3 regions of the Pseudoalteromonas sp. S8-8 genome follow, and region 3 is predicted to be linked to each of the others. Evidence: predicted binding sites of a transcription regulator. Region 3 holds the regulator's gene; each other region holds the start of a gene.
What was found. Region 3 encodes LexA, which represses DNA repair genes until DNA is damaged. Its sites were predicted from a motif close to TACTGTATNNNNATACAGTA; they were not measured.
Positions count from the first base shown of each region.

Region 1: the regulator LexA is predicted to act here: its motif matches at 1,796-1,815, upstream of L659_RS0106020 (YebG family protein).
Region 2: the regulator LexA is predicted to act here: its motif matches at 7,175-7,194, upstream of L659_RS0110595 (LexA family protein).

Region 1 is NZ_AUTR01000022.1:3,032-13,525, forward strand. It holds gene dsbB (disulfide bond formation protein DsbB) at 410-928, shown strand; gene L659_RS0106010 (DUF6170 family protein) at 930-1,232, shown strand; gene L659_RS0106015 (ComEA family DNA-binding protein) at 1,257-1,553, opposite strand; gene L659_RS0106020 (YebG family protein) at 1,867-2,184, shown strand; gene putP (sodium/proline symporter PutP) at 2,460-3,938, opposite strand; gene L659_RS0106030 (EAL and HDOD domain-containing protein) at 4,271-5,497, shown strand; gene L659_RS0106035 (MlaA family lipoprotein) at 5,560-6,291, opposite strand; gene ccmI (c-type cytochrome biogenesis protein CcmI) at 6,301-7,551, opposite strand; gene L659_RS0106045 (cytochrome c-type biogenesis protein) at 7,552-8,013, opposite strand; gene L659_RS0106050 (redoxin family protein) at 8,013-8,582, opposite strand; gene L659_RS0106055 (heme lyase CcmF/NrfE family subunit) at 8,579-10,494, opposite strand, start outside.
Region 2 is NZ_AUTR01000034.1:115,418-125,911, reverse strand. It holds gene L659_RS1000000123415 (putative bifunctional diguanylate cyclase/phosphodiesterase) at 7-2,277, shown strand; gene L659_RS0110620 (hypothetical protein) at 2,355-2,753, opposite strand; gene L659_RS0110615 (zinc dependent phospholipase C family protein) at 2,755-3,669, opposite strand; gene L659_RS0110610 (hypothetical protein) at 3,768-4,355, opposite strand; gene L659_RS0110605 (cyanophycinase) at 4,618-6,255, shown strand; gene L659_RS0110600 (hypothetical protein) at 6,346-6,594, shown strand; gene L659_RS0110595 (LexA family protein) at 7,213-7,623, shown strand; gene L659_RS0110590 (hypothetical protein) at 8,008-8,574, shown strand; gene L659_RS0110585 (hypothetical protein) at 8,706-8,918, opposite strand; gene L659_RS0110580 (hypothetical protein) at 9,059-10,093, shown strand; gene L659_RS0110575 (hypothetical protein) at 10,123-10,494, shown strand, end outside.
Region 3 is NZ_AUTR01000067.1:45,652-56,145, reverse strand. It holds gene L659_RS0120270 (hypothetical protein) at 1-72, opposite strand, end outside; gene L659_RS0120265 (S41 family peptidase) at 72-1,676, opposite strand; gene L659_RS0120260 (endonuclease) at 1,777-2,430, opposite strand; gene L659_RS0120255 (DnaJ C-terminal domain-containing protein) at 2,662-3,630, shown strand; gene L659_RS0120250 (chaperone modulator CbpM) at 3,630-3,950, shown strand; gene L659_RS0120245 (membrane protein) at 4,026-4,751, opposite strand; gene L659_RS0120240 (hypothetical protein) at 5,065-5,445, shown strand; gene L659_RS0120235 (PaaI family thioesterase) at 5,446-5,886, opposite strand; gene lexA (transcriptional repressor LexA) at 6,054-6,671, shown strand; gene coxB (cytochrome c oxidase subunit II) at 7,155-8,297, shown strand; gene ctaD (cytochrome c oxidase subunit I) at 8,297-9,889, shown strand; gene L659_RS0120215 (cytochrome c oxidase assembly protein) at 9,889-10,419, shown strand; gene L659_RS0120210 (cytochrome c oxidase subunit 3) at 10,455-10,494, shown strand, end outside.

The sequences.
Region 1 (10,494 bases), on a different contig from region 3:
AATAAAATTTAGGTTTCTCTAATATCGCTACAATGTATAAATATACAGAGCAATATTCATTGTAGGTACATTGTAATTATTGGTATTTTTTATTTACACCATACCTAGCTTAATCAACTTAAAACACATAAGTACATTAAAAAGGAACACCTATGCAACAGAGCGTTCTAACCGCAACTTTAAAGAATTGATTAGGCAATGTACCAATGTAGTATAAGTAAGCGATATAACTAAGCTTATGTATCAATGGGAACTAAGTAGAGCGTCATGTAGCCTCTGCTGAGGCTGCATTGAGTGGTCAATAATTTCATCTTATAAAAAGCGACTTCGGTAGCTTTTTTTTCCTTTTTGTTGCCGCATACATTATCCTAGGTCATAATCTAACGTCTTATTTAAACGCGGAATTTTTATGAACTGGCTTGCCCAATTACCCACCCAACGTACCCCGTGGCTTTTATTTACAGCTATCGTTTTTTTACTTGAAGTGACCGCCCTTTTCTTTCAATACCAAATGGGATTGGCGCCTTGCATAATGTGCATATATCAACGTACAGCCGTACTGGGTCTATTAGGCGCAGGAATCGTAGGTTCGACTAAACCACAGAGCAAAGCAGTTCGTATATTAGCGTATGTAATTTGGGGTGTATCGAGTGTTTGGGGATATTTAATTGCTCGCGAGCATATTGATATGCAAACCACCACAGACCCTTTTGCATTTAGCTGTGAGTTTGAACCAAACTTCCCATCGTTTATGCCGTTACATGAATGGATACCTAGCTTTTTTCAGGCGACCGGGGATTGTGGAAATATAGATTGGCAGTTTGTTGGTTTGAGCATGCCTGCTTGGATGGAAATTATATTTGGGATTTTCTCACTAACACTATTTATTATAGTTATTGGCCGTTTATTAATTAAAAAGTCGATTTGATATGTTTACATTTTTTTCAAGCCAATTAGATGAGCTTAAACATCTAAAAGTACGCAAGCGCCAAGACGTAATAGCACTTTCTTTAAGTATGTTATCGCCAACTGATAAAGTGTTACTGCGTATTATTAAATTAATATTACTAAGTCCACTATTTTTAATATTCACGGTATTTAAAGGTTGGATATTAATCCCGTTTTTGATACTCGGCGGACTTTGCTACCCACTTTTAACAACACCTATTGAAATCAACTTTGCTAAAAAACACTTAAGCGATGCATTAAAACAATTTAATCAGGGCGCATAGCGCCCTGATTGTTATCTACTGCTATTAAAGTGAAATTTTCCCCTCTAATTTGGCTAATAGTTTTTTACCAATTCCTTTAACTTGCGATAAATCACTAACGCTTTTAAATTCGCCGTTTTCTTCACGGTAATCCACAATTGCCTGCGCTTTTTTCTTACCTATACCCGGTAGCTTAGCAAGCATATCTGCATCAGCATTATTTATACTAATTGTCTCAACTTGAGGCATTTGCTTAGTTACTTCCGATAATTGTGCATATACGGTAGTTGCAGGTAGTAAGCATAATAAGCTTATTATGAATAAATTTTTTAACGTTTTCATCAAACTTGTCCCTATTCTTCTTTTCTTAATTTTGAATGTTGCTTAGGAAAACCAAAAAGTAAGGAACTGAAAAGCTCATCATTTAAAGTGTACCTAAACGCATTATCACTATGATCCGAAATCCTGAAAATGCAGCTGGTACAACAAGTGATTGCTTAACTAAAGTAAAGTTACCGTTTTTTGTCAAATTTAAGACACCTAAAAATTAATACTTCGCGCTTGCAAATTTACGCCCAAACCATTACTGTACATAAAAACAGTAATCTAATGGTTTTTACAAACCACGGTGCCAAGCAATTTTGCAGGAGAAATCATGGCTGTTGTTGTTAAATATGTTGTAGAACGAAACGGAGTCGAGCGTATGACGTTTACTACCAAAAAAGAAGCTGATGCTTATGACAAGATGCTCGATATAGCAGAATCACTTGAGCTAATGCTAGAAAAGGTAGACGTACCGCTTAGTGAGCAACAAATTGAATCACTTGCTTTAGAAATAGCGAAAAGCAAAGATGACTTTATGACCATATTAAAGGGCGGCAAAGATCCAGTTGTTACCAAAGCGCCAGCAAAAAGTAAAAAGTCAGATAACGTTGCATCAATTGAAGATAACAACGATAAAAAAGCAAGTTAACTCGTAGATTGTCCTCTCCTCGGACGGGACAAACTAAATAAAAAAGGGAGCAACTTAGTTGCTCCCTTTTTTATTATACCAATTCGCTTAATTAAGTGATCTATTTTGAGGGTGGAAAAACGTGTTGATAGCTAGGCAAAAAATTTGATATTTAGTTGTTCTAAATGATAATTTTTTAACGCCGGTAGCAACACGTTTAGCACCGCAAAATGATTAAGTATTATCGCGGATTGGTATTACTTACTACTCATTTTAAAATGAATAGTAATTGCTATTTAAAGCTCTTTTTCTACTTCATCAAATAAAGCAGTGATGTTTTGCTCTGGCTCTTTTGTTACTAAGCTAACAACAACAATTGCGATACTCGCTAAAATAAAGCCAGGTACTATTTCATACATAAAGCTACTTAAACTTTCACCATTAATAGTAAACGGACCATAAATCCAAACAAGCACTGTAAACGCACCTACTAACATACCAGATAAGGCGCCAGCAAAATTCATACGTTTCCAATAAAGGCTAAACAATACAAGTGGTCCAAAAGCAGCACCAAAGCCTGCCCATGCATTACTTACTAGGTCTAAAATAGAGCTATCTCTATCGTACGCTAAATAAATTGCAAACAGGGCAACAAATGCAACGCTAATTCGACCAACAGTAACTAATTCAAAGTCGCTAGCATCTTTACGTAAAAATGTTTTATATAAATCTTCAGTCAATGAACTTGAGCTTACTAGCAATTGCGATGAGATAGTACTCATGATAGCAGCCAAAATTGCAGCTAGTAAAAAGCCAGCAATAAGTGGGTGGAACAATAACTCAGAAAGAATTAGGAAAATCGTTTCAGGATCTTCAACTATAATATTATTTTCATAAGTATAAGCAGCACCAAATATACCAGTACCAACAGCACCAAGGGCAGCAACAATCATCCATGTCATACCAATACGGCGAGCTTTAGGCATATCCTTAACACTACGTACCGACATAAAACGAACGATGATATGTGGTTGACCAAAATAACCTAAACCCCATGCCATTGCAGAAATAATACCTAATGCAGAGCCTGCTCCAATCCAGTTAAGCATATCTGGATTTACACTATGTAAAGTAGATTCTAGAGGTTGTTCAAGTAAAGAGTATGCAACGGTAGGCACTAGAATCAGCGCGATGAACATAATACAACCTTGCACGAAATCAGTTAAGCTAACCGCTAAAAAGCCACCAAACAAAGTGTATAAAACAACGACACCCGTTGTAATGTATAAACCCACTTCATAACTTAAACCAAATGAGCTTTCAAACAATTTTCCGCCGGCTACAACACCAGATGACGTGTAAAGAGTAAAGAAGACTATAATAACAACAGCAGATACAACACGTAATAAGTTTGACTTATCATTGAAGCGATTTGAGAAGTAATCTGGGATTGTTATAGAGTCATTTGCTTTTTCAGTGTACACACGTAATCTAGGTGCAACTAACAGGTAATTTAACCAAGCACCAATCACCAAACCAATTGCTATCCATGTACTACTAAAACCAGTAACAAACATCGCACCAGGTAGGCCCATTAAAATCCAGCCACTCATGTCAGATGCACCTGCAGATAGTGCAGCAACACTTGGTGATAGATTTCGTCCACCTAACATGTAACCTGATACATCGCCAGTAGATTGCTTATATGCATATAGTCCGATACCTAACATTACAACAAAATATAATGCTAGTGAAATAATCATTCCTGTTTCCAAATTAGCCTCCGCATAATTATTAATAACAGGCTCTTGATCCGAATATTGACTCTTAAAATATTATAATAAAGACACTATTAGGATAAAAACCATTCTCGCTGACTATATCATGCCTAACAATAAAATCTCCAACTTGTTGCTTCCAGCTGATACAAAAATACTCATGTTGAATAATTTTAAAGCGAATTGGTAAAATATAATGAATTAAATAGAAGAAACACCTTAATTTATAATGATAATTTATTAATCATGCAAATATACGTAATGCTATTTTGAATCTTTTGCCATATATTATTACAATACCCAATTACATCACTCTTACGGAACTGTTTATGTATTTTTACGCTGCACGTCAACCGATTTTAGATAGAGATAAAAAACTTATCGGTTATGAGCTTTTATTTCGTGATGGCGTTGATAACGTATTTCCCGATATAGATGGTGACGAAGCAACAACACGACTTATAGAGGGTAGCCAGTTTAATTTTGGTTTAGAAGATTTAACTGACAATAAACCTGCCTATATAAACTTCACCCTAGAAACACTATCAAAGGGTTACCCTACACTACTAGGTAAAGACACTATAGTTGTAGAAATACTTGAAACTATCCAGCCTGGTAAGCGTTTATTAGCTATCGTTAAAGATTTAAAAGATAAAGGTTACACTATTGCTCTTGATGACTACATTCATCAACCTGTATGGCGTCATTTTTACCCATTTATTGATATTATTAAAATAGACTTTTTAGCATCCGATATAGATACAATAAAAACGGTACTTAACGATTTAAAACCGCACTCACATATTAAGTTACTTGCCGAAAAAGTAGAAACCTATGAAATTTACCAACAAGCTTTAGAGCTTGGGTTTGATTATTTCCAAGGATTTTTCTTCTCAAAACCTGAAATGGTACAAAGTAAGGCTCTACCACCTTCAGAAATGGCATTAGCTGAATTGCTTTACGAAACATCAAGTGTTGATATGGATCTTAAGAAAATCACTGATGTGTTTGAACGTGATGTAAATCTATCTTATAAATTACTTAGGTATTCAAATTCTGCCGCATTTGCAAGACGCGCAGAAATAAGTACCATTAAGCAAGCTCTTATAGTGCTTGGCGCCAATGAAATTAAAAAGCTATTGTCACTACTGTTTGCAGCACAAGTATCAGCAGACAAACCTGTAGAGCTAATAAGGCTATCGCTTACGCGCGCTCGATTTGCTGAATTGCTCGCTATATCCCATGGGCAGTTTAAAGATACCGGCATGGCATTTTTAACCGGTATGATGTCGCTAATGGATGCAATTTTGGATGAGAGCATGGAAAGCGTGATGAAAAAGCTTCCACTTTCTAATGACATAAAAGCAGCGCTATTAAACGATGAAGGCTTGCTAGCAAAATATTTAAACTTAGTTAAATACTACGAGCAAGCAAACTGGTCAGCTGCAAACGAGCTAACGAAAGAGCTAAATCTAGGTGAAAAAGTTCCCGATGCTTATCATGAAGCGCTAGCTTGGGTTAATGAACAAATGCAGTTAGTAGTGAACGAAAAATAAATATATAAACAGCAAATAAAAACGCCAGCATTTAGCTGGCGTTTTTATGAGTGGCTTTTCAATTATAAACTTTCTAAAAAGTCTTCATCAAAATCAGCTGGCTCTTCTTTTATAGGTGGGTTGCCATCGTACAGCTCATAAATTTGACGCTGAAAGTAGATATCTTTTACAAATAAGTACGGATCAAGTGAATCATTTAATAGCCCTTCTTGAGGTATTAATGATGCACGAGCTTCTACCGCTTTTAAAACAAACACTAGAATAGTTTGTGGAGTCGTTAGCGCAACTTCAGGTAATACAAAGTTGTCGACTACATCACCGGTCAGGTTACGTGCTGTTGTAGGACCCATGCCAGGTAGCATTAAATAAGCGCCATCACCCACGCCCCATACACCTAACGTTTGTCCAAAGTCTTCATCTACAATTTCAAGACCAAGTGAACTGGCAACATCAAAAATACCAAAAATACCAACCGTAGAGTTAACTAAAAAACGCGCTAAGCTCACACTTGCATTACCCGGCTTACCTTGCAAACCCGCATTAATCATATCGACAGGTGCTGTAATATTACCTGTGAAATTAACAATACCATTTCTTACCGGTACAGGCGTTACTTCAACATAACCTACAGCAACTGGGCGCAATAAATAAGCATCCAGTACATCCATATTAAAGTCGTATAACGGACGATTAATACTTTGCAGCGGATCTCTGTCATCTACTTTGCTTTGTGGTACTTGAGCACACCCGGCTAGTATCAATAAACATAAAAAAGTAAAACTGTGTTTTAACATCTAACGTCCTTAAGGTATTAATGTATCAATTTGAAGTTGGTAGTCACTTACACTTTCACGCTTTAACGACTCTGAATGACCTTCTAGCTCACCAGAACTTGGCATAACCGAGTCATCTATAGAAATACGCGCCGAAATAATAATATTTTCTGCACTAGATAAGTTAAGCCCTGCAACCATTGCACTACTATCACTCAACTCAACTGTAATTGGAAATGAATATTTAGCGAGTTTAACAGCAGCTAATGGCATTGGCGAACCACTTGCTGCTTTTGCAAATATAAACAAGATACCGTCTTTTGGCTGTTTATCTATAAGCTCTTTTGCAATGTCGACTGTAACTGCAATAGCACCCGTTGTAGTAACTGGCATAACAGAACCTTCCGCTCGCATTTGCTTCTCTATATCAGCAATACGCTCAGAGATCATGCTATAACGAGAATCATTTTTTTCCATACTCGCAAGTAAAACTTCAAATGCAGCTTTGGCTTGAGGCCAATCTTTACGCTCATAAGCAATGAGTGCTAATAACGAAATTGCATCTAAATTGGTAGGCTCTACTTTTAGTACTTTTGAGAGCATACCTGCCGCACGGGTCATATTAGCTTCGCTACCTTCTAGCAATAAAACTTGGCTGTAACTAATAAGTACCTGCATATTATCAGGATTCATACGAAGTGCTTTATCAAATGACTGCTGCGCCATGTCAAATTCATTAAGCGACATAGCAACTCGTCCAAGTAGCATCCAAGCGACTTCGTCATCACCTGAGCGGCTAAGCTTTGTACGAAGTGCCAATGCAAAAGCCTGCAGCTCATTTTGGCTAAGCGGCTCACCTTTTTGCATTACAGCACGCTCGCCGTAATCAGCTAAATTATCCATTGCATCATGCCAAGCCGAAATTTGCTGCTGGCTACCCGTTAAACCATAAAAAACACCTGTTAGAGCAAGAACAAATGCGCCACCAGTTAAAGCAAAAATACGATTATTACCTTTGCTGTTTAGTGATTTTTCTGGTGATAACTCATTCAATAAACGGCGTTTTAATTCAATAATTGATTCTGCATGATTTACGGTATCAATACGCTGATTATCTAAATCGGTTTGTAAATCAACTAAACGCTGCTCATAAATGCTAATTAGCTCAGCATTGGCGTTATGAGTAATTGTTTGAACGCGCTCTTTTTTTAAAAAAGGCAACATCACAAACCCAAGAGCAACCAGTGTGAGTAAAGCAAAACACGCCCACATTAAAATCATTTAACTTTGCTCCTGACGTTTATTTTGTTCAATTAGCTTCGTTAACAGCATTTCGTCGTCACTGCTCCACGTTTGTTTTACTGATGCTTTTCGCTGGCGAATAACAATAAAACCAAAGCCGACTATGACAATTAATACAGGTAATACCCAAAGTACTAAAGTCGCTGGTGTAACTGGTGGGTCGTAATGAACAAAATAGCCAAAGCGGTCAATCATGTAATCAATCACTTCGTCTTTGCTCTTACCTTCTTTAACCAATACAAGTACTTTATCGCGCAAGTCTTTAGCAACAACAGCGTCAGAATCCGCAATGTTTTGATTTTGACACTTAGGACAGCGCAGCTCTTTAGTTAGCTCTTCAAACAATATTGCTTGTTTGTTGTTATCAAATTGATAGCGATCTTGCTCTGCAAACGCACTGATGCTTACAAAAAGGCTAAGCGTAAGTAGTAACCATTTCATTATTTAAGCTCCTGCATAATTGGCGCAAATTTGGCTCGCCATACTCGCGGGTTTATATCGCCCGTGTGATGCAACAAAATAGTGCCGTTTTTATCGACTAAAAATGTTTCAGGCGCACCCGAAACACCTAAATCCAACGACAAAGTACGATGTAAATCCAAGATATTAAATTGATATGGGTCACCCGCACGTTGTAGCATATCGCTCACTTCACTGCGAAGTGATTGCATATCAAAAGGGCCATCAAAGTCAGCGTCGTAACCTTGTACGTAATAAAGCCCAATAATTTTAACGCCTTGCTCACGTAACTTAGTTAAATAACCAAGTTCAACTAAACATGTTGGGCACCAAGTACCCCATACATTTAGTAAGTAAACTTCGCCTTTTAAAGACTCGTTAGTCCACGGCTTATTGTCTTGCATTAAATCAGGTAGATTAAATGCTGGCATTTCTTGACCTAACCGACCCGTTTGAATTTCACGAGGATTAGCAAAAAGGCCTTGGTATAAAAATACACACACAAAAGCAAATACTAAAAGCGGCGCAATAGCTAAAATTTTACGGTTCATAAAACATTCTCCGATGCAGCTCTACGCGCTGTTTTAGCTGATGTACGGTAGCGTTTATCAAATAAAATCATAAATCCAGCTAGGGAAATAAGCACACCACCAATCCACATCCAACGAACAAACGGTTTATGATAAATGCGAAGTGACCATGCACCTTGGCTCAACTGCTCACCTAACGCTAAGTATAAATCACGTGTAAAGCCTGCATCTATTGCCGCCTCGGTCATAAACTGCATACCAATATCATACTTACGCTTTTCGGCGTGTAAGCGTGTTACTAGCTCATTGTTTTTAAGCACCGATACAACACCAGCATGACCACTGTAGTTCGGCCCGCGAATAGTTTTAACACCATCAAAGCGGTATTCATACTCGTTAAGCTGAACTGTGTCGCCTTGTTTCATCGATACGTCACGCTCAACTGAATATGCTGATGTAAGCGTTACACCTGCAATAACAAACGAAATACCAATATGCCCAAGCACCATAGCCCAGTAACTTACACCTAAGCGTTTTAAACCTTCTTTTAAGGTGCCGTGTACAGCAGATTTAGTATAAATGTCGATCCCAGTTGATATTGCAATCCAAACCGCAAGCGTAGTGGCTAGTAGCGTAAGTGGTTTTACTAAATCGTAACTTGAAAACAACCAAGCACAGGTAATCACTACACTGGCTAATACGCCCATTAATATTTTGTTTTGTAAGAAAGCCCATTTATTTTGCTTCCAGCGTAAAAATGGCCCTATCCCCATCAAAATAGCAAACGGCACTAAAATTATTGCAAACATCTTATTAAAAAACGGTTCGCCAATAGAAATACTGCCCAAGCCCATTTCTTTATGAACCATAGGTAATAAAGTACCCAGCAATACGATTAATGTAGCAACTACTAAAAATATATTATTGAGCCATAACGCCACTTCGCGTGATACAAACTTGTATCGACCTTCACTATGTACTTGCGATACACGCAGTGCATATAACGCTAAGCCACCACCTACAACTATGCCTAAAAAGGCGAGTATAAATAAGCCTCTATCAGGGTCTGTTGCAAAAGCATGTACCGATACAATAATACCCGAGCGCACAATAAATGTGCCTAATAAGCTCAATGAAAATGCTGCTATAGCAAGTAATACGGTCCACGATTTAAACACACCGCGTTTTTCAGTTACGCTTAACGAGTGCAGTAATGCGGTCGCAACAAGCCATGGCATTAATGATGCGTTTTCTACTGGATCCCAAAACCACCAGCCACCCCAGCCAAGTTCTGAGTATGCCCACCAGCTACCAATTGTAATACCTAGTGTTAAAAAGCCCCACGCAGTCATTGTCCAAGGACGTGACCATTTAGCCCACGTGTTATCAAGCTTGCCAGTTAATAGCGCAGCAATAGCAAAAGAGAAAGCAACTGATAGCCCTACATAACCCATGTAGAGTAATGGCGGGTGAATAATCATGCCCGGATCTTGAAGCAACGGATTTAAATCACGCCCTTCTACCGGGAAATAAGGAAGTAGGCGCTCAAACGGGCTTGAAAGTAGTAAGGTGTACATCATAAAACCTACACCTAAAAAACCAAGTACGCCCAATACTCGGGCACGTAGCACCCAAGGGAGTGATTTAGAACGCGCAGCAACAACGGCAGTCCAACCAGCTTGCATTACTAACCACAGTAAAATAGCGCCTTCATGGCCGCCCCATGTAGAGGTGATTTTGTAATACCAAGGTAGCGTACTACTTGAATGATATGCCACATACGATACGGTAAAATCATCCGTTACACTGGCGTAAATAAGTGCTGCAAAAGAGATTAAAACAAAAGCGAATTGCCCAATTGCTAAAGAGGGAGCTGCACGCATTAATCGAAGATTACCGGTATGCGCGCCCCAAAGAGGAAAAATACACAGTA
Region 2 (10,494 bases), on a different contig from region 3:
TTTATTATGCATTTTTTCAATAGGTTCTTTTTATTAAATGACCATTATTCAGCCCCTGGTCAGGTTGCCAATTGGCGAATAAGTGCACTGCGCATTATTCTATCATTAGTAATGGTGTTATGCTTTGCTGTGGCGTGCCACACGTACACAAGCGCTATTGAATTTAACTTAATTTATATTGTTGTATTAACAAGCAGCTTTCTTGCTACTGCATGTGGTTTACTTATAGCAAGTAAGCGTTTTTATCACTTTAGCGCTCATGCACTTTTAATAGCCATTGTAGCTGCTAGCGTGTCAATGAACTTATTTTTAACAGATCTAGAACTTGCTAAAGTGGGTTCTATGTATATGTATTCCTGCCCGATAATAGCACTTATGCTACTTGGTTATAGAACAGCCCTTGCTTATGGCGTATTAAATATTGCGCCGTTTTATATGATCATCAATAACGTTGATGTCTCGGGTTTAACGGGCATAGCTCAACAACTTCCCGACGCTGACTTATACATTACAGGGCTTATATTTTTATTTTTTAACATTTGTATTCCCCTTGCTGTGGCGCGCACAATTGTGGCTGCTAAGCGTTTAAACAAAACAATGATAAGCGCTAATACACACCTTAAAGATAAAAATGAGCTTTATCGAAGCCTGTTCACCGAATCAAATAAAGCCAAAATTATTGTTGACGAAAATCTTGTCATTACTGATTTTAATCAACATGCTATTGATATGTTTGGTATAAAAAAAGAATTAAAAGAAGGAAGCGTTAATCTTTCTCATTTATTTCCTGCCTTAGTCTTTGACGACTCTAATGCTCAAAATAAAACTGTGAAGTACAAAAAAAGTTATTTTAAAGCCAGTTATCAGCAAATAACAATGAGTACAAACTACCGTGTATACGACTTTTACGATTGCACGCAAGAGCAGCTCATTAAACAAAATTTATCGATGATGGAACAAGAAAATAAACGTTTACGCTTTAGAGACTCGCAAACCAAACTACCTAATAGAGAATGGTTTGAGCTGCAATGCGACAGATTAACAAGCAAATACCAAAAAGGTTTTTATATCGTTGTTGCGCAAAGTGCAAATAGTGAATACTTAAATTTGAAGCTCACTAAAGCCGACTCTCAAGCATTACTTATTAACGCGTACAAGCGTTTAAAAGCGATGCCAGATGGGCCCCTTTTGTGTGCTCATATAGGAGTAGGAAAGCTTGCTTTTATAATTGGGACAAACTCGCAAAGCGAGCTTGAAGATAAGCTATTAATGCAAATAAAAAATACATTAGATAGAACATATAATGTATTTGGCACTAAGTGTCAGCAATCGTTTTTATTTGGTTTTGCAAAGTATCCTGATCATGGAAAAAACAGCACAACAGTACTTAGCAATGCATGCGAAGCACTTAAACTAGCAAATTGTAATATGCCTCTAAGTGGTTATAACGAAAAACAATCACACGCTTTTATCGAAAAATACGAAATTTCAATGTTATTAGATGAAGCGCTTCAACAAGGCGATTTGTCGGTGCACTATCAACCTAAAGTAGATGCAACGGGTCAATGTATAGGGCTTGAAGCCTTAGCGCGTTGGAACAGTCCAATACTGGGTAATGTGTCGCCAGTGGTATTTATTCCTATTGCCGAAGAATACAGAATGGTTAGTCGGCTAACCGACCTGATTATTCAAAAGGTGTGCGCTCAAATTGCCGATTGGACCAAGGCGGGTTTACCGAGTGTGCCGGTGGCAATAAATATATCTCTAATTGATTTTAGCCAAACCGATTTTATGTCAAAACTGGTTAAATACCTTGCCGACTTTAACGTAAAGCCACCTCAAATAGAGTTAGAACTGACTGAAACCTCTCTTGAGGCAAACCAAGCGCATTCGCTAAAGCTTATGCAAACGCTGCAATCGTGGGGTTTTACTATTTCGGTCGATGATTTTGGGGTGGGTTATTCTAATATTGCACGCCTTGCCGATTACCCTATTAACAAGCTCAAGTTAGATCGCTCATTAATAAGCCAAGTAACGAGCTCTACGCGTCAAAAAAGTTTAGTTAAAGCGGTGCACGTTATGTGTGAAGAGCTTGATATTAAGTGTGTAGCCGAAGGAGTAGAAACCCAAGAGCAAGTAGCAATAATGACGCAAATGGGGTGTAAAGAATTTCAGGGCTTTTACTTTGCTAAACCAATGCCAGCCGAAAATTTTGCAGAACATGTTAGTCGCCATGGCTTAGTGTTTAACCCTAAAGAGATGACGGCTCAACTTTAAATGTATTTAGTGGGCACTATATAGAACATATACACCTAAGGTATGTATGTTCTATAAAACTAGCTGGGTTTTATTACCTAATTACAGAGCTGTTGGGCGTTTATGGTTATTTCGCACTGATGAATAGCCTCAGCTCCCCAATGCTGTATATCTGATTGAGCAGTACAGCCTGCATCTTCAATTAAAGCAGTATTGGCATCACATAAGAGTAGCACTGCGTTATCATCTTGTATGTTCACGATAAGCGTGTATTCCCCAAAGGGTGCAAGTTTGCTTAAATCGTTATTAACAGCAGCTTTTAATAACTCATCAGTTGTTGAATAGGGTGTTTCACTAAATTTTAATGTGCCATCAACGGCTGTAGCAATATCTTTTAATTGCGAGGCTAAGTCGGCCATCACTTCTGGATTGTTATTTTTTGAAGTGTAGCAACCGCTAAGTAATACTATGAGGCTTATACAAAGTAAGTGTTTCATTTTATTTGCTCCATACCGTCATCGTGTTGTGTTCATCGTAGCCTGTATCTAGGTTCCAATTTTTAATTGCACTGTAATCAGTATCTAAAAATACGGCATTGGCAATAATGGTTATGTAGTGCTGAATGTTACTAACGGCAAAGTCAAAAATATCGTTGTAGTGCATAGGCTCGTGCGGCGTTTTTAGTTGTTCAATAAAAGTGGGGTCTACTTCGTTTGGGCGAGGATAAAACAAGCCTAAATCAGCAGCAACATGGCGTGCACAGGCAAATAATCGATAGCTTTCTTCAACATTATTTACTACAAGCTGAAAACCGTTATGCCATGAATTAAAGTTAGGAGCGTGTTGTGCAGCGTAGCTTGGGTGAACCGTTAATAAAGCATGTTGCCAAATTTTTGCAATATCGGTATCAAAATTATCGTCTTTGTTAGTACAAGATCCAATATTTTGTTGCACGCGGTCAGCATAACCTAACTCACCTAAATTTAAACGCTGCCAAATAAATGCATCTTGGTTCATTTCGCAGGCACGGTGCGCCGTTTGATTTTGCTCATACGGGCCTACTTTTAATTCAACAACCGGATGCACCGTTATATCCGCAGCAACATGGGCCATATAACCGCATAACCAAGCAAAGCACTTTTCAAATGCTTCACTTTCAAGTGTTTTGCAGTATTCAATCATGGCTTTAAGTAAATCGCCTGTGTGCTCATAGTGCATTAGGTCGGCCCACGCATTTTGGCTAGGCTGCGCTACAGCTAAGTAAGGATAATCGGGGGCTACACAGCCTAGTTCAAGGTATGCTTGGCGTTGGCTTAAAATAAGCTTTGCTTTTTTAGGCATATCCATTTTAGCGAGTGACTTGGTTTGCGTTGCAATATTAACGGCAGTGATGTGCGCAAAAGCACCTGGCATTGTCATATCCTTATGATTTATTAATAAGGGTACAGATTAACATTGAGAGGGGGTTAAATAAAGCCAACTAAATGCAAGTATAGCGGGGTAAACACCTATTAAATTAGCTGCTCAACTAATTGGCCATTCTCGTATAATTTAGCATGTTGACGTTTATGTTCTTCAAATAGGTAAGCTCTTAGTTGCTCTTGACCGCTATGGATTTGCGTTATTTTAGCGGCTATACCTTGTGTGCTTTGCCTTACGGGTTCTATTTCCATCGAAATACTTTGTTTGTTAGGCAAAATAAATTCCATGTGCTGCGATTTATTTAAATGGTTACCTTTTCGGAGGGGTTTTAAAAACATCCCCGTGTTTGATATTGATTCAATTTTAAACCCTTGGCTTTTAATATTTAGCTCACTCCAGCGCCAACTGCGCAGTGTGCCTTGTGTGTCTATTACTTCGGGGGCGTTTAAAATAGGTTTGATTATACCGGCGCTATCAATTTTTAAGTCCAACGGAAACCATAACTGATAGTGTGCAACTTCTGCGAGCAGGGTTAAATTAGCGCTACTAAGTAAGTGAGCAATATTGGCTGGTACTGAACTTTGTAACGTTAAAACGTGACTGTTGTGAGCATGTGACTTTTTATTAGGCTTAAATAACTCAGCAAAAAAATTTATCTCTTCATTAGAAAAGTCCATATTTCACCCCAGTTACATAAAATAATTCACCACCGTAATTTAAACAATGAAATTGGTCAATAAATGCTCCGTTTAAATTTGTTTAGATGATATTTACAAAGACAGAGGGGTAAACTAAACAATGTATTTAAATGCAGTGCTTAACCCTATCGTTTTTCAGAGACTTGAATTATTTAACATTTATAAAAATATATTTAGGCGCAAGTGGCTAGCTGTTAAACTACAGCACATTAGTTTTATTATTTATATTAGAGTTTACATTATGATATGTGCATTTTTACGTGATCAACAGCCGAAGTTACTGGGTATGGTAGTGGCATTGTTCGGTGCCGGTTTTTCGATAAATGCAGTGGCTCAAGAGCAAAGCCAAACTTTAATTTTAGTGGGGTCAGAGCTTACTACCTGTACTAGCGCCAAGCTTAATAATTGCCAAAAAGAGACTGCTATTGATGGTAAGTCACATAATTTATATACACTTAGCAGCTCTCAAATAAAAAACATCGCGCAGCATTGGCCTAATAATAATGTTGAGGCAAAAACGGCTGTATTAAAAACACTTAAAACCATACAAAGTAAATCGTCAAATAGCGTATCAAAAACAGATTTACTCTGGCAGTGGCGCGATATAAATAACCAGCAATTAGAAAGCCTGACTCAGCAAGAGTACAACTTTGTATTTGATATGCTAGAAGTACCGCTACTTAATAAAAACGGTGAGCGTTTAAAAGAGCAAGTAAATACCGATTTTAATAATGAGGTTGCGACTAATAATATTTTACAATTTGTGTCGGGCAGTTTAAAAGTTAATAACGCAAAACCAACCATGCTTGCTATTACGGCTTCGAGCCGCGACCCTTATGAGTCGGCAGATGTAGCGCAGAGTCTTTTAGCACAATCAAATATAAACACTCAATGGTTAGCACTAACGCCAGCACTTGCTAAAGCGATTACGAGTAACTCGTGCGATGAATTACCCGTTCTCAGAAATACATTAATGAATGTGTATAACCGGGAAGCAATTTATCCAGAGTACACAAAGTCCGAATACGCTTTATGCAAAAGTGGCACTAATGCACTTGTATCACTTATTAAAAATAGTACCGGTGTGATGTTTAATAGCGGTAATGCAGCATTAACTCACAAGGTATTATTTGATCAAAACAATAATCCATACCCGTGGACGCAAGCATTGCAAACTCGCCCAGTAATTGTAGGTGAAGGCGCGGGCGCAGCAATCCAAAGTAAAGTGACGGGCATGCTTACAAATACGACAAGCCTTGAGGCACTTCGCAAAAATGAAAATAACACTAATGCTGGTGGACTTGGCAGCTTTAATTTTGGTGTACTAGATACTCAGTTTAGCGAACAAAACCGTACATTTAGGCTCGCAGCGGCGTTAAATAAAAATGAAGTAAAAAAGACTAAAACAGAGATTCAACATGGTTTTGGTATTGACGAAAATACGGCTTTGGTTGTTATTAAATCGCCAGAAGGTAGTTTAATAACCGTAATAGGCAAAAGTGGTGTAGTGCATTTAGCTAACCAAGGTAAAGCACAACCTGAGAGTAAGAGCTATAGCTACTCGTATTGGCCTACAAGCAGTGTAATTGAAATTACCAATAACACGTTTACCTTAAGCGCACGCACAATAGATGAAGCGTTACCCGCTATAAAAATACCTCCACTGCCAGTGCAGCGTTTTGGCTCAATTTTAACAAATTCAAAACTGCGATCACTTACTCAAGCGATGTGCCTAAGCCAAGAGCAAAGTGCGGTAGCTCAACAAGATGAGTTTATAATTAGCCTTACAGCAACGAGTGACACACAGTATCATCGCGTTAATGCAAAAGAGTTTGGTTGTGCGCTAAGCAATTTAGAGTTAGCTATAAAGTCTATTTAGTTACTAACCTGAGCCAAGGGTTTAAGTTTTTGGCTCTTCTCTATAAAATAGCCACCATAATGATCAAGGCCTTACTAAAAGAGTTTTAAAATGAATAATGAAAATGACGTAATTGATACTTTAGCCGAACTAGAAAGCTTTTTAATAGATGTCGAAAACGGTGGTTTTGGACTTAAAGGTGTTGCCGGTGTTGGTATGGCTACTAATAACAAAGATGGCAGCCGTTTTGTTGCTGTGTTTGACGACCAACAAAAGCTACTTTTAGCGCGCGGTATTACAGAAGACGTATTCCAAACAGGGCAAGACATGGTACGTAATGGTGTAGGGCGCAAGCACTAGTACTCTAGTAAAGAAAAGCGCTTAGTGCGCTTTTTTATTTTAATTTCAATAAATTGAAATCAAATGCCTTCATACAGATTCCACAAAGGCCACTTCAAGTTAATAACAATTAAATACAAACCCCTCAAAAACCACAAAACTTGCCAGCTAAACTCTGTTTTATTAAGTGCGCTTAGATAAATAAGATAGTGCTACAGATAAATTGTAGAATCAAAACAGATGAGTTTTGGCTATATTTTGAAGAGAAGTTTAATTTATTGATATAGAGGTAATTAATTGGTCGGTATGGAGAGATTCGAACTCTCGACCCCTGCCACCCCATGATGTGACGCTATATTGAGTTAAGTTATTGTAATTTATAAACTATAAATGAAATTAACTGATTTTATGTACAGTTAATTTTGTAATTTTTATCATTTTTACAATTCAATAAAATCAAGTGGTTAGGGCGCTTGTTACAAATCGAGTATTTAAATTATCAGTAAAACTCAATATAAACAACTCATTAGAAAATCTTAATCAAAAGCCTCACTTTCCTAAGCAGACACTTTATCATTTCAAAATGAATCGATCTAATTTGCACTGTATAAATAGACAGCATTTTATTTTGGTGTGTGTATGTTCGTTATTCCTATTTATATCGAGGCGGGTATTACTGGATTTGAATCGCCGGCTGCTCAGTATAAAGAGCTGGGTTTGACTCTAGATGAGTTACTTATAAAACACCCAGATGCTACATTTATTGAGGTTGCATCTGGGGCGTCTATGCAGGGAGTGGGTATATTTGATGGTGATCTATTAATTGTCGATCGCGCAATTAATGTAAGTACGGGCGACATTGTGGTAGCTACTTACAATGGAAGCTTCGTCTGTAAAATAATCCATAAAGAAAAACGTTTATTGATGTCGGCCTCAGACGAACACTTGCCTGTTTATGTATCATCTCAAGATGATTTTTGTTTAGAAGGAGTGGTAACAAGGAGCATTAGATTACATAAACCGTGTGCTGAGTTTGCATATACCAACTAAAAATTCGGTCAGTGTTACAATATAAATGGTAATACATTGGATACAGTTGTTTATTATAACAGCTCGTATCTGATTTTATGTTTATATGTTTATATGTTTAATAGGTGACCGTTTAAAGTTGTGGTTTCAACTGATGAATACAACGATAAGAAGATATAGAAGAAATATAACCTCTAATGTAGTGGTCAAACTGATGATTTCTCACGCATCAAGAAAAATGAGCGAAGCGAATATACTGGTCTTTTTAGCTTTGCTTTGAGATAAAAGAAGGTTTACTGGTAGTAATATATTAGGTGACATGTTAAAACTATATGAAGTACAAAAGTGAGTGTGGTATCAGCATAACCATGTGAGATTACTGCGCTATAAAACCGGATGGAACCTATGGAAACATTACAACTCGTATTACAATTGCTAGCTTTAATAGGAATATTATTTCTTTATTTTTTCAAGAAAAATTATTTCCCCAAGTACCTCGAAGAAAAAGCGAAAAATACAGCAACCAAAGAAGATATTAAAGAAATAACTTATAAGGTTGAGGAGATCAAGTCTGAAATAGAGACCAGCAAGTATATCAGCACGATGAAATATGAGCTGAAATACTCCGCATGCCTCCGCGCATTAAAACTCTTGGACGCTCACCTTAGTCATCTCATCGAATCCCAAGATGATAAAGGAGAAACAGTTTCACCAGAGAAACAGTACTCGACTATCAGTGAGGCTAGACAGTGTCACAATGAATTATGCTTAACCTGTGAAAGTGCGGAGCTAATTAATTTGTTTATTCTTCTCATGTGCGGCCCAAATAAAGACGAGAAAGAAATAAATAACCTAATTGAGTTAAACAAGCTTCGCAATCTTATTCGCCGGGAGCTAGGTTTTGGTGATGAGATATCGTATGACGTTGACCGAATTTGGTTTTTTAAAATCAACTGCGAGGCTCCATGTTAACAAAATCATGCATGCAATAATCGAGTGAGTACAGCGTTATTAATTTCAGAACTACAAAAAGCCCATTAAATTTGCCAAGTTATGACATGTTAAATAACAAATTAAATTAGTATCCATCTAAACAAAACCCGCTAATTTAGCGGGTTTTTATATGCCGAAATTCTTCTAACACTACATTTAATTTTCTCTAGCTTGTCAGATAATACCCATAGCATGCCTGCTAGGGTGTCTTTATCCATCGCTTCAAAGTGATCTTCAATACATAGCGCGTTAATTGCGGCTTCTGCTTGGTAGATGTTTTTATCTAGTTCGTTTTTAAGTTGTAGCGCTTTGTTGTTTTGCATTTGGTATTTCCTGCTGTTTTCGTTGAGGAAAAGATACAAGCAATTTTGTTCATTAAAAAGTGAAAAGATGTACGTCCTATGGTACAAATTACGTCGTGAAGTTCGTATTTGATTATTGCATATTAAAAAGGACGTAGTAAATGGAGAGAATTACTCCCGAAAACTTAAGAGAATTACGTAAAAAATTAGGTTTATCGAGTCAACAAGCGGCAGGTAGTGTTTATAAGAACCTGCGATTATGGCAAAGGTATGAAGCGCCGGTGACCGCTGGTAGCAGCTTAAACATACCGCCAGCAACACTTGAGTTGTTTTGTTTGAAGCATGGATTACCTTACCCGCCAAATAAGCAAGGTAAATTAGGAAAACTTGTTAGTTTTTATGGTGGCCAAGGAGGTGCTGGGCATACATTGCTTACTATTGATATTAGCACCGCGCTTATGGCAGATGGGTATGAGGTACTTGTTATCTCTGACCATAATGGTTGCGCCATGTTTGGTGAAATGTCTATTAAACATAACTACCCATTCCCCAGAACGATAGAAGTTGAAAGCTCAGATAAAATGAGTTTTACGAATGACTTGGTAAATATACCTTACTCTACTTCTCCTAATGGCTTAAAGCCGATAATAGATAACTATGATTTCGTATTTATCGATATTGGTTTCATGATGGCTGAAAAATATTTTGATGTTTTAGAGCCTGATTTGATAATAGGGCCTGCGAAAATCAATGAAATTAAAGATCGCAACGTAAGAGCTTTTTATAACTTAAGTCATTTAGCTAAAAGCTTTTCAGAGAAAAAAAATGAAAAAACTAAACTCGCGTTATTGATGGTTGCAGTATCAACCCATTATGCATTCAGTCCTGGTTACTACGGTTTGTTTGATGAAAGTGCAGATGATTATGAAGAAGAGAGAGATATTTATTTTAAACAGCAAGAAAAAAACGAATTAGACCAAGAGGAGCTATTGAAATTATTTAATAGTTTATCGGGTAAGCCTAATATGTACTTGATGAATAGCTATACCTCAGATGCTTATGATAGCTATAGAGAAAGATATGCTAAAGGGTATAGTATATTTAACAAAGCGCCTAATTCGTTACCAGCTCATGAACTACGAAGTGTTAAAAATGAAATTTTAAGATTGCTTGGTGTTCCAGAAAGAGCTTATTGATATATAACTACAATTTAAAAGGGATATTTATGTCTAACTCTAATAGTGAAACGCCACCAAAATGGCTCTTGATTGTACTTATAGCTCTTGCTTTTATATGTATCGGTGGCGTTTATTTTTTATGGTTTAAAGGCGTTGGAGTGGGTTTTGGTGGAACTACTGAAACATGGTCTCATTTTGGTGCTTTCTTTGGTGGTGTATTAGGCCCTATTCTCTCGTTCTTCTCATTTTTAGGTATTATTTATACTGTTTATTTACAGTCAAAAAGTAATAAAGAACAAGCAAAAGCAAATGAGCATACGACTGAGGCTATTAAGTCATCTGAGATATTGAGTAAAGAAAATTTAGAAGAACAACGTAAGCAATTTAAAGAACAAATTGAGTATGACAAACAGCAAAGA
Region 3 (10,494 bases):
GGGCTCACTATTTACACTTTGGCATCCGCCTAAAGCGAGCAAGGTGGCTAATGGGAGTAATAATTTAGCCATTACCTTTCCTCACCCAGCGTTGGCCAAGTTAAGTCCATATTACGCTGGGTAAATTGCTCAGGCATATTTAAAGGAATGAGAGATTCACGAGAGCTTGAAACATTAGCTTGCCCTGCTTTTGCAGCAGCCGTTCTAACTGGACAACTGCCATTTTCAACATGAAATAATGCGGTGGCTAAAACGGCCTCGTCACTGTCGCCTAACTGATGATCAAAGTCGTCCTCAATTTCACAACCTTGAACATCAGCATCAAACTGTGGCGTAGGGGTTGGTGTAAAACCCGCAGCGTATTCGCCAAATCCGTTGCTATTTATCCCACTAAACTGAATAGTGTAATAGGTTGTTGCGCAGTTATGAGTTGGGGTAAAGCCATAGGGCTTACCGCAGGTTGTGTCGCCAATTAAAATAACTTCTGCGTCTATACCTTTTAAACCATTAATAAAAGCTTCTGATGCCGAACAGGTGCCTGATGTGCTTAATACATAAACCTTTGATAGGTTTAAATCAGGTAGGTTTTCACCTGTGCTAAAAAAAGTAGAGTAATCTATTTCTTCATCAATAAATGGGAAGGGCGAATCAACGGGTTGTTTATCGTTTTGTTGAGTTTGATAATAAAAGCGGTTGTTAACGTTGGCATTACCGGCAACCATATAAGCTAATTGTGCCGACAGTGCTAATAAACCACCACCGTTATATCTAAAGTCGATTACAAGCTCATCAATACCATCGGTTTTAAACTTATTTACCGCATCAATAAGCCCTTCTTGGGCAATGCTTATATGGCTATTAAATTGCATGTAACCCACGCTTGAACCATTTGCGGTTGTAATCGTTTTAACATTTTGAACAGGTGTTTGTTCAATATTACCAGCGGTTACATTAAATGTTTTTTCGGCGCCATCGTTACTGCGTACAACAATAGTATGTGAGTCGCCGTTAGTAGGACTAAATAAACCTTCGTTAAGCGTATCTACACCCGACTCTGTATTGGTATTAATGCTAACACCGTCAACTGAAAGTACGGTATCACCACGTTGAAAGCCTATTTGGCTTGCAGGCGAATCATCTTCAAGATAAGCAACGCGTAAAATACGATCGGCTGTATCGCCAATAAACGCCCAATTTATACCGTAACCAGAAGTAACGCCCGATTGCGCTTCTTGAAAGTAATCTTCAGTAGGTTCTGAAAAATGAAAGTTATCTTTTTTTGCACCTGAGTCGGTAAGCTGCTCTGTTTTTAATTGAGCGAAGTAATCGGCTACTGTTGTAAAGCTTTCAGGGTCGTTATCGGCAATCTCATCATACCAAAGGTATGTTTCGTCGCTCCAAGAGCGAAGCCAAAGCTTTTCATAAAGGGCAGAACCCGCTTGATCTGGGTAGGGGTTGTTGTTATTAAAGGGATCGTTACCCGTACGAGGGGTTTCGCAAAAGTTTTTTAAATCGTTAGAGGGCTCAAATACCGCCGCTGTCCATGTTGGGCTGCTACTAACAGGTGTTGTAACTACAGGAGCAGAGTCGATACCGCCTCCGCCGCCACAACCCGTTAAAGCAAAGCCCGCAAATGCAGTGAAAATGGCAAGCGAGGTTTTATTATTTTTAAACATAGTTAAGGACTTTTTTGTAAATAAGTTGTTTAAAATATTACAACACTCGCTCGTTTATTCAACATTTATAACTTTGATTTATGTAAATGAGTGTTAAAGCTTAGAGCTTGCTCGTACTACTTGTATCTGCAAATGCTTGCTTTTTCCACGCATTAAATAACTTTTGCTGTTTATCAGAGATTTTTAAACCGTATGTTTTCTGCATGTAAGCGTAAGTGTCGGCTATACGTTTACGTGCATAGACAGGCGGTTCAACTACACGTTGCTTAAAGTTTACTTTTACTTCGCAGCGACCATACTGTGTGGCGTTTTCGCTAAGCATGCCAAAACGATAATTAGAGCGATCGGCATTAATTTCGCCAATAGCAGGCGCTAGGTTATTTATATCGGCTTCCATTTTTCTAAATTTAGCACTTACTTTACGGCAGTTTTTACGTCCGCCATCTTGCCAACATTGTAGCTGATGACCAAATTCCCACGCCGGAACAATATGTTCCCACTCAATGCGTAGTGCTCGCACATTTACTTTGCCTGAGCGGGTAAGTGTATTTCGAGGAATGTAACCACAGTTAGAAGGATCAGGAATGAGTTTTTTGCCTTCTTTTTTAATATCACAACCGCAGTAAATACTTTTGGCGTTGTCAGGGAGGGTTTTAATTAAATGTCTTTTAGCCGTTGAAAAACGGGTAAATTGTTCGGCAGATACCGAAAAACACACACAGCAAGCCAGTAAGGCCAGAATAAATCGAGTCATATCCATCACAAATGTGAACTACAGGAACAGGCAGTTTAAAGCCTTGAAGATAAAAGATAAAGTTAACTTAAGGCCTGCACTTATATTACTAAAAAGTGTCCGATTAATTTTTTATTCAAAGTTATTTTCACTATTCATTTATTTCTTACTATTTATCGTATTTTAACCACACAAGATTATACGTTAAGGAGTATGCTTAAAGCTTACTCAATATGGGGATTTGGATTGCAAATGAAATTTGTTGATTATTATGCAGTGCTCGGAATATCGCCTGATGCAGACGATAAAGCGGTTAAAGTAGCTTATAAAAAATTAGCCAGAAAATATCACCCAGATGTAAGCAAAGAGCCTCAAGCAGAAGATAAGTTTAAAGAAATAGCAGAAGCTTACGAAGTCATTCATAACAAAGAAGAACGCACTAAATACGACGAGTTACGTCGTCATCAACAAAATCGTGCTCGTCAACAGCAAGGTAATTATGGTGGTAACAATGCCTCATCGCAAAGTAATTATCAGCAAAGCGATCCTCAAACCGATCAAGAGTTTTCTGATTTTGTTAATTCAATGTTTGGCGGCGCCGGTGGATTCAATCGTTCCGGGCAGAGCAGAAGTAACGCCGCTCGCGCGCAAAAAGGACAAGATGTGGAAATAGAGTTCCCGATTTTTCTTGAAGAGACTTTAGTTGATACCGTTAAGCCTGTTGAGTTTATGTTACCGCAGCGAGATAGTAGTGGTCGTGTCTCTGAAATTAAAAAATCACTTAAAGTGAAAATTCCCGCAGGTTCAGTAAATGGCGAACGAATTCGACTAAAAGGGCAAGGCGGATTAGGGTCAGCGAACGGGCAAAATGGCGATTTGTACTTACAAATTAGTTTAGTGCCCCACCCATTATTTGATGTTGAAGGTCATAACCTAAATATAGTCGTCCCTCTTGCACCATGGGAAGCGGCTCTTGGTACAAAAATAAATTTACCTACGTTGGCAGGCAAAATCCAATTAACTATTCCATCTAATAGTCAGTCTGGTCAACGCTTGCGTATTAAAGGTAAGGGATTAATGAGTAAAAAAGCCAAAGGTGATTTATTTGCTGTGCTTAAAATTGTTAATCCAACATCTGTTGATGATACCAGTAAAAAACTTTGGGAAGAATTAGCCGAAAAAGCTCACTTTGATCCCCGTAATAACTGGAGCAAGCCATAATGCAAATTATCGTGACACAAAAAGATGATTTACTTACTAGCAAAGAGCTATGTTTGAGTAGTGATATTAGCGAAGCAATTTTATATGAGCTAGTTGAGCACAATATTGCGGTTCCAATTGAGGGGAAGCATGTTACGCAGTGGCAATTTACGGTATCTGCAGTGACCTTAGTTAAAAAAGCGGCCCGTATTCAACATGACTTTTCGTTAGATTGGTCGGCAATAGCTTTAGTTTTACAATTGCTGGATGAGCGTGATGAGTTGATTTTCGAAAACGAAATGTTAAAGCGACATTTGAGTCGATTTAAACACTTGGAATAAAATCTGCCCTTGGGTACTTCCTAGGGCTTATTTAGTCTTTGGTGAGAGTGCGCTAGTTCTTAAAAACCAATATGACTACTTTGATTTATTCTTACTTTTAATTCGGATAAATCGTTTTAGTCGTATGTTTTGCATAAGTAGTAATATTCCACTTAGGCAAAAAAGTACGCTGGTTGCTGCAAAACTAATAAGCAGCGGATTATTAAAATCCTCTCGCTCATCGTAATCCATAATATGTAACATCCAAAAAAAGTCGAAAATTCGCCATAGTGTGCTGCGAACGGTGACAACTCTGCCGTTATTTTCTGACAAGTACAGTGTTGTGTTAAATGTGTCGTCAAATTGTACCTGCCAAACATTGGTTTTATATCCAACTTCTCGCATACCTTGCTTTAGCAGTACAGCGCTTGTCACTTGAGCATCAATAAGTAAGTGTGCTTTAGCATTTGCGGTAATTTGTATTTTAGTTGGCGGCTCAAAAGGTCGGCCTGTTATACCGTTAAAGCTTTGCTGTTCATCTTTATTTATTACTGTAATTATAGGTGTGGTTAAAAAGTTCTCAAAAATTATTTGTGTTGGATTAACCACCTGAGATGCAATATCGTTAAGGGAGGCAACATAATCAGCCTGCGTAAATGGGTTATTAAGAGTACGTGTTGCAAGATGCTCCCCATGAACTTTATCAAGAGGAATAGCGCTCATGACTAAACCGCCTAATAGCCAAGCTAAAATTTGTAATGTGAGCAAATAACCGAGCCATTTATGTAACTTGCGAGCATACTTAAATATTTTTTTATTCATGTTTTAGTCTTATTATTTTTAGAGGCTAGTTTATTACATTAATGGGATTAGTTACTGCGACATTTTGTCGCAGTTTAAACTATAGCTTACTGTAATCATTTAAAAATAAAAAAGATTACACTTAAATTGCTAACATGAATTATTTGTTTAATTGAGCTGAGTGTTTGATATCCAGCTAGCTTTAAACGCTAAAAAATACTTAAAAGCTGCGAAATATCTATATAAAGTGGTTAATAGAGCATAGTTGATTTGGTATAACGGTAAAACTGCGTTAAAGTTTGCAATGAAATTATTAGAGGATAAATACGAAACGATGTCGGAAATTCAATTTTTAAATGTAGATCTTGAGCTTGAATCAAAGCAAGATATTAGTTTGCTAGTGGCAGACTTGAAAAAAGTCGCGACGATTTTACATTATGACAAAGACGAATACCGTCAATTAGCGCGTATTGAAGCAATAGGTGTAGTAAACACGCCTGACAAAGCAATAAACCATATATGTGAGCTTATTGAATCGTGTTCGCGTAACGCGCTAAAGCAATGGTTAAGCTGTTCACGTAGAACGTTTGATATTGGTTTTGAATCGGGCACTTCCCCTAAGTGCTTTAATCAAGCCTTAGATGCAGATACATTACTACGTATATCTGCGATTGGTGCGGGTATGGAAATTACAATTTACCCAATCGAAAAGTAACTATCTTCGCTCTACGACTGCTGCGGTCATTTTTGATACGCAGCACAGCTCATTGCGGCTATTTGTAATTTTTATTTCCCACACTGAACTACGTTTGCCAATATGAAACGCTCTTGCCGTTGCTGTTAAAGTGCCGTTGCGAGATGCTTTTAAATGACTTGCGCTAATTTCCTGCCCCACGCAGTAAAATTTTGTAAAATCGACAACAAAGTTAGCTGCATAGCTGGCAACTGTTTCGGCAAGTACAACGTTAGCACCGCCGTGAACCATGCCCATTGGGTTATGATGCTCAGGAATTGCCGGCATAGTGGCTACTAAGTAATTATCACCAATTTCAGTGACTTCTATTCCCATGGTTTTCATTAATGTTCCTTGGCCATCAATGCCTTGTTCTAACTGCTTGCACAGCTCTAAAGTGATGGGCTGGTACCAAATACTCATAATGACTCCTTTGCTTTTTTAATCATTTATAAACCTAGCTTTAGTTATATCCCTAAAATGTACACAAGTGAAATTACTTTGGCTATTTTAAGGCTTAATTTAAATTTGCGATTTTTATTTAACTGTATATACTCACAGTTAAATGTACTGTATGGAAAACCAGTTGTATGCGACCATTAACGAACCGCCAAGCTCAAATACTCGAACTAATTAAAGTTTTTATTAAAGACACTGGTATGCCTCCTACACGTGCTGAAATAGCGCAAACATTAGGTTTTAAAAGTGCCAATGCTGCTGAAGAACATTTAAAAGCACTTGCTAAAAAAGGCGCAATTAAAATGAAACCAGGTGCAAGCCGTGGTATTCAGTTAATTGAAGAAGAAGAGCCAGAACAATTAGGTTTACCGCTTATAGGGCGTGTTGCTGCTGGTTCACCTATCTTGGCGCAAGAGCACGTTGAAAGTCACTGCAAAATCGATCCATTAATGTTTAAACCGGCTGCAGATTTTTTACTACGCGTTAACGGTATGAGCATGAAAGATATTGGTATTATGGATGGTGATTTACTTGCTGTACATCGTACTCAAACCGCTGAAAATGGGCAAGTTGTTGTTGCCCGCCTAGACGAAGACGTAACTGTAAAACGTCTTGAGAAAGCGGGTCGTAAAGTATTACTTCATGCTGAAAACGACGATTTTGAATCTATTGAAGTAGATCTTGAGAATGAGTCTTTTAATATTGAAGGCTTAGCCGTTGGCGTTATAAGAAACGCTGATTGGATGTGACTTTAAAAATAGCTTTTAAACAAGCAGTTTTATAAATGCGTACTAATTAGTACGCATTTTCTGTTTTAAATTCGCACTAAAAATAGGGCATAAATAGCTCACTGACAATTTAAGCTGTAAACTTTTTTGCACTTATATTTTCCCCCTCCGAATGCGTTAAACCCCTTTGTTTTGCTCATCTTTTGAACTTCCTGTTACCTAGTTGGTTACTGATTTTTTATTAATTACTCAATATCACCTGATTGTTTTTTATACTAAAACTTGCTTGTTGTTCATTTTTTAGCTAATTATTAATGTGCTGAGCTAATAATAACTCACAGCTTTTTAGTTTTGAGAACACACAATATACACAAACCCGTTGTTGGCGCAGCAAAACCAATCAATATTAAATGAGATTGACTAAAAAAATAAAAATAACGAATTGGCGTTTAAGCCGTATGCCTCTTCGCTTTGCATTCGCAATAGCATCAAAGGAGCCGTCACATGGGTAAACTGACCTCTACCTTGTGGCTTATATTATGTGTTTTTTCGCACCCAGTTTTGGCTAACAGCCAATACAATATGCGCAAAGGCGTAACCGATATAAGCAATAATGTATATCAGCTGCACATGACCATATTTATAATATGTTGTGTGATTGGGGTGATAGTGTTCGCAATTATGTTTTGGGCACTTATTCATCACCGCAAATCTAAAGGGGCTGTACCTGCCCAATTTCACGAAAGCACTAAAGTAGAAATACTTTGGACTGCAATCCCGTTTGTTATTTTAATTGCTATGGCAGTACCAGCCACTAAAACCCTAATTGCAATGGAAGATGCCAGCAAAGCTGATCTCACTATTAAAATTACAGGCTCGCAATGGAAATGGCATTATGAATATATGGGTGAAGATGTAGAGTTCTACTCTATTTTATCTACCCCGCAAGATGAAATCGCGAACCTTGCAGATAAAAATCCTAACTACTTACTTGAGGTTGATAAGCCTCTTGTACTGCCAATAAATCAAAAAGTACGATTTTTAATGACTTCTGACGATGTTATTCACTCTTGGTGGGTACCTGATTTTGCAGTTAAAAAAGATGCGAATCCCGGCTTTATAAACGAAACATGGACGAACATAAACGAAGAAGGTACTTACCGAGGCCAATGTGCTGAGTTGTGTGGTAAAGATCATGGCTTTATGCCTGTTGTGGTGGTCGCTAAATCTGAGGCTGATTTTAAAACGTGGCTTGCAGATGCAAAGCAAGCTAAACAAAAAGCAGCATTAGCAGATGCCGCATTACTTGATAAAACCCTCCCAAAAGAAGAATTAATGACTTTAGGCGAACAAGTATATATGGCCAATTGTGCTGCATGTCATCAGCCTACTGGCATGGGGTTACCGGGTGTATTTCCTGCACTTAAAGGCAGCCCTATAGTGCTTGGCGATATAAAAGATCACATTGATGTAGTTATCCATGGGCGACCCGGTACGGCAATGCAAGCATTTGCCAAACAGTTATCTATAAAGCAATTAGCAGCGGTTATTACTTATAAACGTAATGTGTGGGGTAATGATACGGGTGATGTTATTCAACCGAGTCAAATACAGGCAGCACTTGATGCCAAAGTGGAGGCGAACTAATGAGTAGCATAGTAGAACAACCTAACGCCAATGAAGCTCATCATGCTCATCACCCAGCTAAAGGTTTTAAACGCTGGCTTTACACAACTAATCATAAAGATATAGGTAGTTTATATTTAATTTTTTCGCTGACCATGTTCTTAATTGGTGGTGGAATGGCCATGGTGATCAGAGCTGAATTATTTCAACCAGGTTTACAGTTGGTCGATCCTCACTTTTTTAATCAAATGACCACCGTGCATGGTTTAATTATGGTGTTTGGTGCGGTTATGCCGGCCTTTACAGGCCTTGCTAACTGGATGATACCACTCATGATTGGCGCGCCAGATATGGCATTGCCAAGAATGAATAACTGGAGCTTTTGGATTTTACCGTTTGCGTTTTTAATCCTATTGGCATCATTATTTATGCCTGGTGGGGGTCCTGCATTTGGTTGGACTTTTTATGCACCACTGTCTACAACATACAGTAATGATAATACTGCATTGTTTGTATTTGCCGTACATATTATGGGGATTAGCTCAATAATGGGCGCAATCAATGTGATTGTAACCATAGTGAACTTACGTGCCCCTGGCATGACATGGATGAAGTTGCCCTTATTTGTATGGACGTGGTTAATTACTGCCTTTTTATTAATAGCGGTAATGCCAGTGCTTGCAGGCGCTGTCACTATGGTACTTACCGATAAGTATTTTGCGACCAGCTTTTTTGATGCCGCAGGCGGTGGCGACCCGGTGATGTTCCAACACATTTTTTGGTTTTTTGGTCATCCCGAAGTATACATAATGATTCTTCCTGCCTTTGGCATTATATCTACAATAGTACCTACCTTTTCTCGTAAAAAACTTTTTGGCTATGCCTCAATGGTATACGCCACATCCTCCATAGCACTATTGAGCTTTATTGTATGGGCTCATCATATGTTTACCACTGGGATGCCGGTCGCTGGCGAGTTGTTTTTTATGTACGCGACCATGCTTATATCGGTACCTACAGGAGTAAAAGTATTTAATTGGGTTGCCACAATGTGGAAAGGCTCAATAACTTTTGAAGTGCCAATGCTTTTTAGTATTGCGTTTATTGTGCTGTTTACCTTAGGTGGCTTTTCGGGGTTGATGCTGGCAATTACACCTGCTGACTTTCAGTACCACGATACTTATTTTGTAGTGGCGCATTTTCATTATGTATTAGTAACAGGGGCTGTATTTTCGATAATGGCGGGGGCCTATTACTGGCTGCCCAAGTGGACGGGCAATATGTTTAATATCACGCTAGCTAAATGGCATTTTTGGCTATCGCTGGTGAGTGTGAACGTACTGTTTTTTCCTATGCATTTTGTAGGGCTTGCCGGTATGCCGCGTCGAATTCCCGATTATGCACTTCAATTTGCCGACTTTAACGCAATCATAAGTATTGGTGGATTTGCCTTTGGTTTATCGCAATTGTTGTTTGTAGCTGTGGTAATTAAATGCGCGCGTGGCGGTGATAAAGTGCCTGCAAAAGTATGGGAAGGGGCAGAAGGGCTTGAGTGGGAAGTTGACTCTCCAGCGCCATATCATACTTTTTCTACGCCGCCGGTAATTAAGTAATGACACACGCACCGCTACTCAAACGTTTGGTACTTATTTGCATAGGCATGTTTGCCTTTGCCTTTGCTTTAGTACCTTTGTATGACGTGTTTTGTGATGTAACAGGGCTTAATGGAAAACCTTCGCTTGAGCAAGCAGAGCAAAGTACACAAATAGTACAAAATCGAGAAGTCGGCGTTAGCTTTACTACTCACGCACAAAGTGGTGCACCGTTTGAAGTTAAATCAAAAGAATACAGTGTAGTGGTAAAACCCGGTGCAATGCGTGAAGTAATGTTTAGTGCTAAAAATAACAGCAATCTAGATAAAGTAATGCAGGCTGTACCATCAGTCTCGCCAGGTAAAGCGGCAAAGTATTTACACAAAATAGCCTGTTTTTGCTTTGATCAGCAACCTCTAAAAGCAGGGGAAGAACTTGAATTTAAATTACTTTTTTATGTTGATACCGCACTGCCAAGCGATATTGAAGAATTAACTTTATCTTATACCGTATTTGATATTAGTGAACAGCTGGTGGCAAGTAACAACTAGCTTTTTAAACTAGTGTGAAACTAGGAGTAAATAAAATGAATCAAGAATATGAGCATTATTACGTACCTGAGCAAA